DNA from 2 places in the Streptococcus rifensis genome. Region 2 is predicted to be linked to the other one. Evidence: predicted binding sites of a transcription regulator. Region 2 holds the regulator's gene; the other holds the start of a gene.

Region 1 (3,420 bases), on a different contig from region 2:
CCAGATGTTGCAGGACCAATGATAACATGAGCTCCTTCTGCCACAAGACTGGTTGCCACTGTAGCTGACTCTGCTGTTTCTGACTTATTGTCTTTAGAAATAACTTCTACTTTTTTACCATCAATACCGCCAGCAGCATTAATCTCTTCTACGGCAAGATCTGCACCATTTTTTTCGGTATTTCCGTATGAAGCGACGTTGCCACTTAGTTCAAAGTTGTAACCAACTTTAATGGTATCCCCGATAGCGTTAGAGGCTGTTTGTTCAGAACTACCGGAATTAGAGGTTGAATTGCTTCCTCCAACCTCTCCACAGGCTACTAAAAATGCAGCGCTAGCAAAAGTCAAAAGGGTCATTGCTAATTTTTTTGATGTCATTGTGTTCTCCTATCAATTACTTCTTTTTTTCAAAGTATAACTAATATACACAATTGTCAGAAAATTGTCAATAATGAATGTCCTAGAAAGCGTTTTTATTTTAAAAGTTTTTCTAATTTTCTGCTATTGCGACAGAATCTGAGTCCCGCCAAAGGTTCCCTACAAAGTCTTGATTCAAGTCTTTCAGATAAGATGGGACAACACGCTTAACGAATTTTTCGGCTGAAAGTTGTTGGACTAACATTTCTACCTGGTCTTGGTCAACATAGATGACGGCATAACGACCTCGACGAGAGACATATGCAACATCTCCCACATGTTTTATTTTTTTGACATCGCGGTAATAATTCAAGTAAACGACGATGCTTTTTCGTTCTCTTTTTTCAAACATATTCTTCTCCTTTCCTTTTATTATAACAAAAAATAGCCCAAGTGACTGCCAAATAATAGCAACGTTTTATCTAATCTCCCTTTAAAACATCTGTGAAGAGCTGCCTTCGGCTTCTGTGACCCAGACTATTTGCTAAATAAAAGAATACTAAAAAGGCCAAGTCTTAGACTCAGCCTACTAATGAGGTAACCCCCTTATTTTAAATCAGATGTTTCCATAATGGCATCGATAAACCCATAAGCAAGGGTTTCTTCAGCATCCATCCAGAAATCACGTTCTGCATCTTTATGGATTTGTTTCACTGTCTTACCTGAGTTCTCAGAGAGGATTTTCTCAAGTCGTTTACGGGTTTTTAACAAGCGCTCTGCTGCAATGGCCATATCTGTTTGTTGCGTGCCTGCAGCTGTTCCACCCATTGGTTGATGAATGAGATATTCTGCATTTGGCAGCATGAACCGTTTACCCTTAGCACCTGATGAGGCAATAATGGTACCCATAGAGGCAGCCACACCCATCACGATGGTTTGAACATCAGATTTGATGAAATTCATGGTATCGACAATTGCAAGACCAGCTGAAACAGAGCCACCAGGTGAGTTAATGTAAAGATAGATATCTTTAGTATTGTCCTGAGCATCCAGGAAGAGCAATTGGGCAATCACTGAGTTTGCCATATTGTCTTCAACAGGTCCTGTTAACATGATAATACGGTCTTTAAGAAGGCGAGAGTATATATCATAAGAGCGTTCGCCACGGCTAGTTTGTTCAATAACTACTGGAATCATATCGTTCTCCTTTTTAGTCATAAGATAATACTTAAAATGTTATATTGCCATTATATCTTTTTGGTCAATAAAGGTCAAATTTTTAGCACAAATAGAACTCAGTTTTAGATAACAAGCCTGAGGCAGACTATCCAGTTCTTCTTCTGCATCCATAAAGAGCTATCCATTTATTTTCCTTCCCAATCTCGCAAACATCTGCCAGACAGCTTCACATTAATAGAAAAAGGACAAGGCCTTAATAACATCGTTACCTTGACCTTATCCAGACTATTTATGGATATTCTGAACTGTTTAGCAAAATGGTAAGTTTCGACAAAAGAAATCTGACTTCAAGACCATTAAGCAATGATAGAAGAGATTGTCTTATTTTGTTCCAAAGAGACGATCGCCAGCATCTCCAAGACCTGGGACAATATAACCATACTCATTGAGTTTTTCATCTAAGGCAGCTGTATAAATATCAACATCTGGATGTGCATCTTGCAAGGTTTTGACGCCTTCTGGCGCTGCTACCAAGCAGACAAATTTAATATTGGTTACCCCACGTTTTTTAAGGGAATCCACTGCTAATACAGCTGAACCACCTGTGGCCAACATAGGATCCACGAGGAAAATTTGGCGTTGTTCAATATCAAACGGTAACTTAACTAAGTACTCTACTGGTTGAAGGGTTTCCTCATCACGGTACATCCCGATATGGCCAACTTTAGCGGCAGGCGTTAAGCTCAACAAACCATCAACCATCCCGATACCTGCTCTTAAAATGGGCACAATCGCTAATTTTTTACCAGCAATTTGTTTTTGGACGGTTTTTGTAATCGGTGTTTCAATTTCGACATCTTCCACCGGAAGATCACGCAACACTTCATATCCCATCAGCATGGCGATCTCATTGACCAGGTCACGAAAATCCTTGGTTGACGTTTCAACCCGGCGTAAGATGGACAGTTTATGCTGAATTAATGGATGAGAAATAACTTGGAATTTTCCCATGATAGCCTCCTTAATCTATTCTTCTAAAATTATACCAAAAAAGACTTAAAAAGGCATGTGTCAATCGACACTTTTAAAAAAGCTAGTCATCCTTAGCCAACACATTGATCAACCGACTGCACGCTTCCTGAATGACATCAAAAGGTGCTGCGATATTAAACCGTACAAATTGACGCCCAGCAGTCCCAAAAGTTGTCCCATCACTCAAGATTAGGCCTGCTTCATCACGGTATTTAGCCTTGAGTTCTTGGTCATCGAGATTGTAGGCAGAGAAGTCTAGCCAGATGAGATAACCTGCTTCTGGAACCATGACCTTAATCTCTGTCTGGCTTTCTAGTTGGTCCTTGACATAGGTGACATTTTGCTCTAAAACAGGCTTGAGAGCATTTAACCAACCTTCTCCGTGAGTAAAGGCTGCCTCAGTCGCCACAAGACCAATCGTTGGAACTTCATGTTGGTTATTGGCCAAACGTTGCTGGGTGAATTTTTTCCTTAGCGATGGGTTAGGAATCAAGGCGTAGCTATTTTTGGTCCCGGCTATGTTAAAGGTTTTAGTTGCACTGGCTAGCGTAATGGAAATATCTTTAAAGGCATCATCGACTGTATTGAAACTAATATGTTGATTGCCAAAAAGCGTTAAGTCACGATGAATTTCATTAACAATGATGAGCACATTGTGTTTGAGACAGATGTTGCCAAGTTTTTGAAGTTCCTCACGCGTCCAGACACGGCCACTAGGGTTTTGAGGGTTGCAGAGAACGTAAACTTTGATGTCATGAGTAACAATATCTTGCTCCAACTGCTGAAAATCAATCTGATACCGCCCCTCAATATTAACCAATTCATTTTTAACTAACTGACGATTCAACAGTTG
Region 2 (3,420 bases):
TCCAGAACCTGAAGGAGGACATTAAAGATATCTGGATGAGCCTTCTCAACCTCATCAAAAAGGAGTACAGAGTAAGGTTTGTTGCGAACTTTTTCCGTCAACTCCCCACCTTCTTCATAACCGACATAACCAGGAGGCGCTCCATTGAGGCGACTTGCTGCAAATTTTTCCATGTACTCAGACATGTCAAAACGTAGCAAGGCTGACTCATCATCAAAAAGCACTTCTGCTAAGGCTTTGGCAAGCTCAGTTTTCCCAACCCCAGTAGGACCTAGGAACATAAAGGATCCTATCGGACGCTTGGTTTGACGAATTCCCGATTGATTACGCCTGATGGCACGGCTGACAGCCGAAACAGCGGCATCTTGTGCAATCACGCGCTTGTGTAATTCGGCCTCTAAATTAAGGTATTTCTTGGCTTCCGTCTTGGTTAATTTAGTGACTGGAATACCAGACAAGCGGCTAAGGGTCGTCAAGATATCGTCTTCGGTGACGCTAATTTTTGAATTCCACTCTTCTCTATCAAGCAACCTTTCAACTCTTTTCAGCTCTCCTGCCATCAAAGCACGGTCCAGTTCATTTAGTTCCGGTTGAATGCCTGCATGGCCGGCCTTATTTTGGGCAGTAGCGGCAGCCTCATCTAAAAGGTCAATAGCGGAATCAGGAAGGTTTTTCCCTGTTAAATAGCGCTTAGCATAGGTCACCGCCGTTTCCACCGCTTTGTCCGAAATAGAGACACGGTGGTGTTGCTCATACGTTTCTTTTAGACCTTGCAAAATCGTAATCGCCTCTGTTTCTGATGGTGATTCTACAACAACTTTGGCAAAGCGACGAGATAAAGCGGAGTCTTTTTCAATGTGTTTTTGGTACTCATCTTGGGTTGTTGCCCCGACCATATGAAGGGTCCCACGAGATAGGGCAGGCTTTAGGATGTTAGCTGCATCCATCGTACTATCAATCCCGCTTCCGCTCCCCATAATAGTATGGAGTTCATCGACAAAGAGAATCACTTGGCCATCTGCCTCAATATCATCAATGATATTGTTCATCCGTTCCTCAAAATCACCGCGAAAACGGGTCCCCGCAATAACCGACATTAATTCCAGTTCCAAGACACGCATCTTGGCCAATTTCTCAGGAACCTCACCTGCTGCAATGCGTTGGGCAAGACCTAGCGCTAGTGCTGTTTTACCGACACCCGCATCTCCGACTAAAACAGGATTATTCTTTGTTTTTCGACTGAGAATCTGGACCATGCGTGAAATTTCAGCATCGCGTCCAATAACTGGCTCTATCTCTCCTTGACGAGCAGCTTCGGTCAAATCGCGGGTATAATCTTCTAATCCTCCACTTGGTGCACTAGGCATCCCCATCATATTAGCCATATTGCCCTTAGAGGCTCCTGAATTGCCCTTAATCATCGCTCGAATGGCTTTAATATCTGCTTTAGTCATTCCGGCTTTATGCTCTAGGTTTTTTCGCAAGTCGACCATGGTCACATCATGCTCTCCTTGCTCAGTCGTAAAACCAACTTCCTCGAGGACACGACAAGCCAGAGATGCACCATCTAAAATAATAGCTAGCAACAGGTGCTCTGTTCCCAGTTCTTTGGCTTTAAGGGTTTGGGCAATGGCCTTAGCAAACTCAGTAAGATTACGCAACCGCTTGGAATGGGGCAAAACAGTAAAGTCTCCAACCTCTTCACGCATTTCCTTTTCGGTCACTGCATAAATGGCCCGATCATAGTCATTGAAATCAAAGTCAAAATCCTGTAAAGCTGAGCCAGCTATCGACTCGCCATTGCCAATAAAACTCAAAAGAACATGCCACGACTCAACTGATTGGCAACCATAGCGTTGAGCAAGAATCTGTCCATCTTCCCAAGCTGTTCTCATACCGTGTGATAATTTCATACGTTTCAGTTACTCTTTTCTATCTAATTGCTGAATAATCCGTCGCAACGAATTTGCTCGAATCTTATCAGCTTCTGCTCCTAAAACCTCATTAGTACTCATGGCTAAAATGAGATTTCCCTCTCTTTCTGTCATCAACTTTTGTTCAAACAACATTTGAATAATATCTGTAAAAACGGTCTGACTGACTTGATTTCCAAGACTAAGTCTCAACCCTTCTAATCGGTGGTGATGATCTGAAAAATCAATTTTATCGATGCGGATATAGCCACCGCCACCGCGTTTGCTTTCAACCACATACCCACGGCTCTCAGTAAACCTCGTCTTAATCACATAGTTAATCTGACTTGGAACAACTTCAAAAGACGCCGCCACTTCGCTACGCTTTAGCTCTACAAAACCAGCTTGGGCTAAACGCTTTTTAATATAAGCTTCAATGCTATCAGATGTATTTTTGGGCTCCATCAGACCACCTCCTCTGACTATCTTTGACTATTATATCAAAAAAATGATCAATTAGGAACTAAAGAGGTACAGAGAAGAAAAGCTCTCCCATGGGATATTTGATTATTTCAAGTTCAATAGCTTTTAGTTGACCTTTCTGACAGAAGCCTATACAATAAGACTATTATCATTAAGGATGGTTTTATGCATTATCTTATTTTATTATTGATTTCAATGGTGCCATTGATTGAACTTCGTGGTGCAGTGCCTTACGGTATTGCTAATGGGATTCCCTTTTGGCAAGCCCTTTCCCTGGGTGTCCTTGGGAATATGTTGCCAGTGCCGATTATTTTCTTTTTTGCCCACAAAGTATTGGTCTGGGGTGCTGATAAACCTGTAATTGGCCCTTTCTTCAGCTGGTGTCTTCGTAAAGGCCAAAAAGGAGGAAAAGTCTTGGAAGAAAAAGCTGGTAAGAACGGGATTTTCCTAGCCCTTCTTCTATTTGTCGGTATTCCTATCCCAGGTACAGGGGCTTGGACTGGAACTTTAGCAGCCAGTATTTTAGGATGGGACTTCAAAAAAAGTGTTGTGGTCATTATGCTAGGGGTAATTTTAGCAGGTGTGATCATGGGGCTCTTGACGGTCTTTGGTCTCAATGTTTTTAGCCATTAAAAAGTATTCTACCTCACTAGACGACTAGTGAGGTAGAATACTTTTTTGATAATTGATCAGCCTAAATAGCTAGTGGATGTTTTGCCCCTGAATTAATCGTCTAAGGCAGCAACATACTGATCTACTGCTAAAAGAGCCGAAGCCACATCATCTGCTGTAATGGCAAATGGCATTTGATGAATGGTCTCTCCTTCAATCGTTGCTTGTTTTCCAACTTTAAGCAGGGTATCATAATCCGCATCAGCTAAGTGCAATTCTGATAACCGTGTTGGTAAGTTCAAGGCTTGGTAGAAGCGAATATGTTTGTTTATCTCTTCTTTTGGACGATTTTCCAAGAACAGTTGGGTCAAGGTGCCATAGGCCACTTTTTCACCATGGGTCAAATGATGAA

What was found. The regulator CtsR, encoded in region 2, represses protease genes until heat stress. The targets are predictions, from matches to a motif close to TTGGTCAAAAAAGGTCAAANA.
Region 1: ACVRYP_RS03110 (ATP-dependent Clp protease proteolytic subunit) is a predicted target of CtsR. The motif match lies at 1,614-1,634, and genes of this name have one in related genera.

What each region holds. Positions count from the first base shown of each region.
Region 1 is NZ_JBRUCW010000003.1:185,781-189,200, forward strand. Features, by position in the region: gene ACVRYP_RS03100 (ABC transporter substrate-binding protein) at 1-377, opposite strand, end outside; gene ACVRYP_RS03105 (DUF2129 domain-containing protein) at 490-768, opposite strand; gene ACVRYP_RS03110 (ATP-dependent Clp protease proteolytic subunit) at 963-1,574, opposite strand; gene upp (uracil phosphoribosyltransferase) at 1,917-2,546, opposite strand; gene ACVRYP_RS03120 (MalY/PatB family protein) at 2,629-3,420, opposite strand, start outside.
Region 2 is NZ_JBRUCW010000007.1:9,807-13,226, forward strand. Features, by position in the region: gene ACVRYP_RS05330 (ATP-dependent Clp protease ATP-binding subunit) at 1-1,913, opposite strand, end outside; gene ACVRYP_RS05335 (CtsR family transcriptional regulator) at 1,923-2,378, opposite strand; gene ACVRYP_RS05340 (COG2426 family protein) at 2,562-3,029, shown strand; gene ACVRYP_RS05345 (glycerol dehydrogenase) at 3,122-3,420, opposite strand, start outside.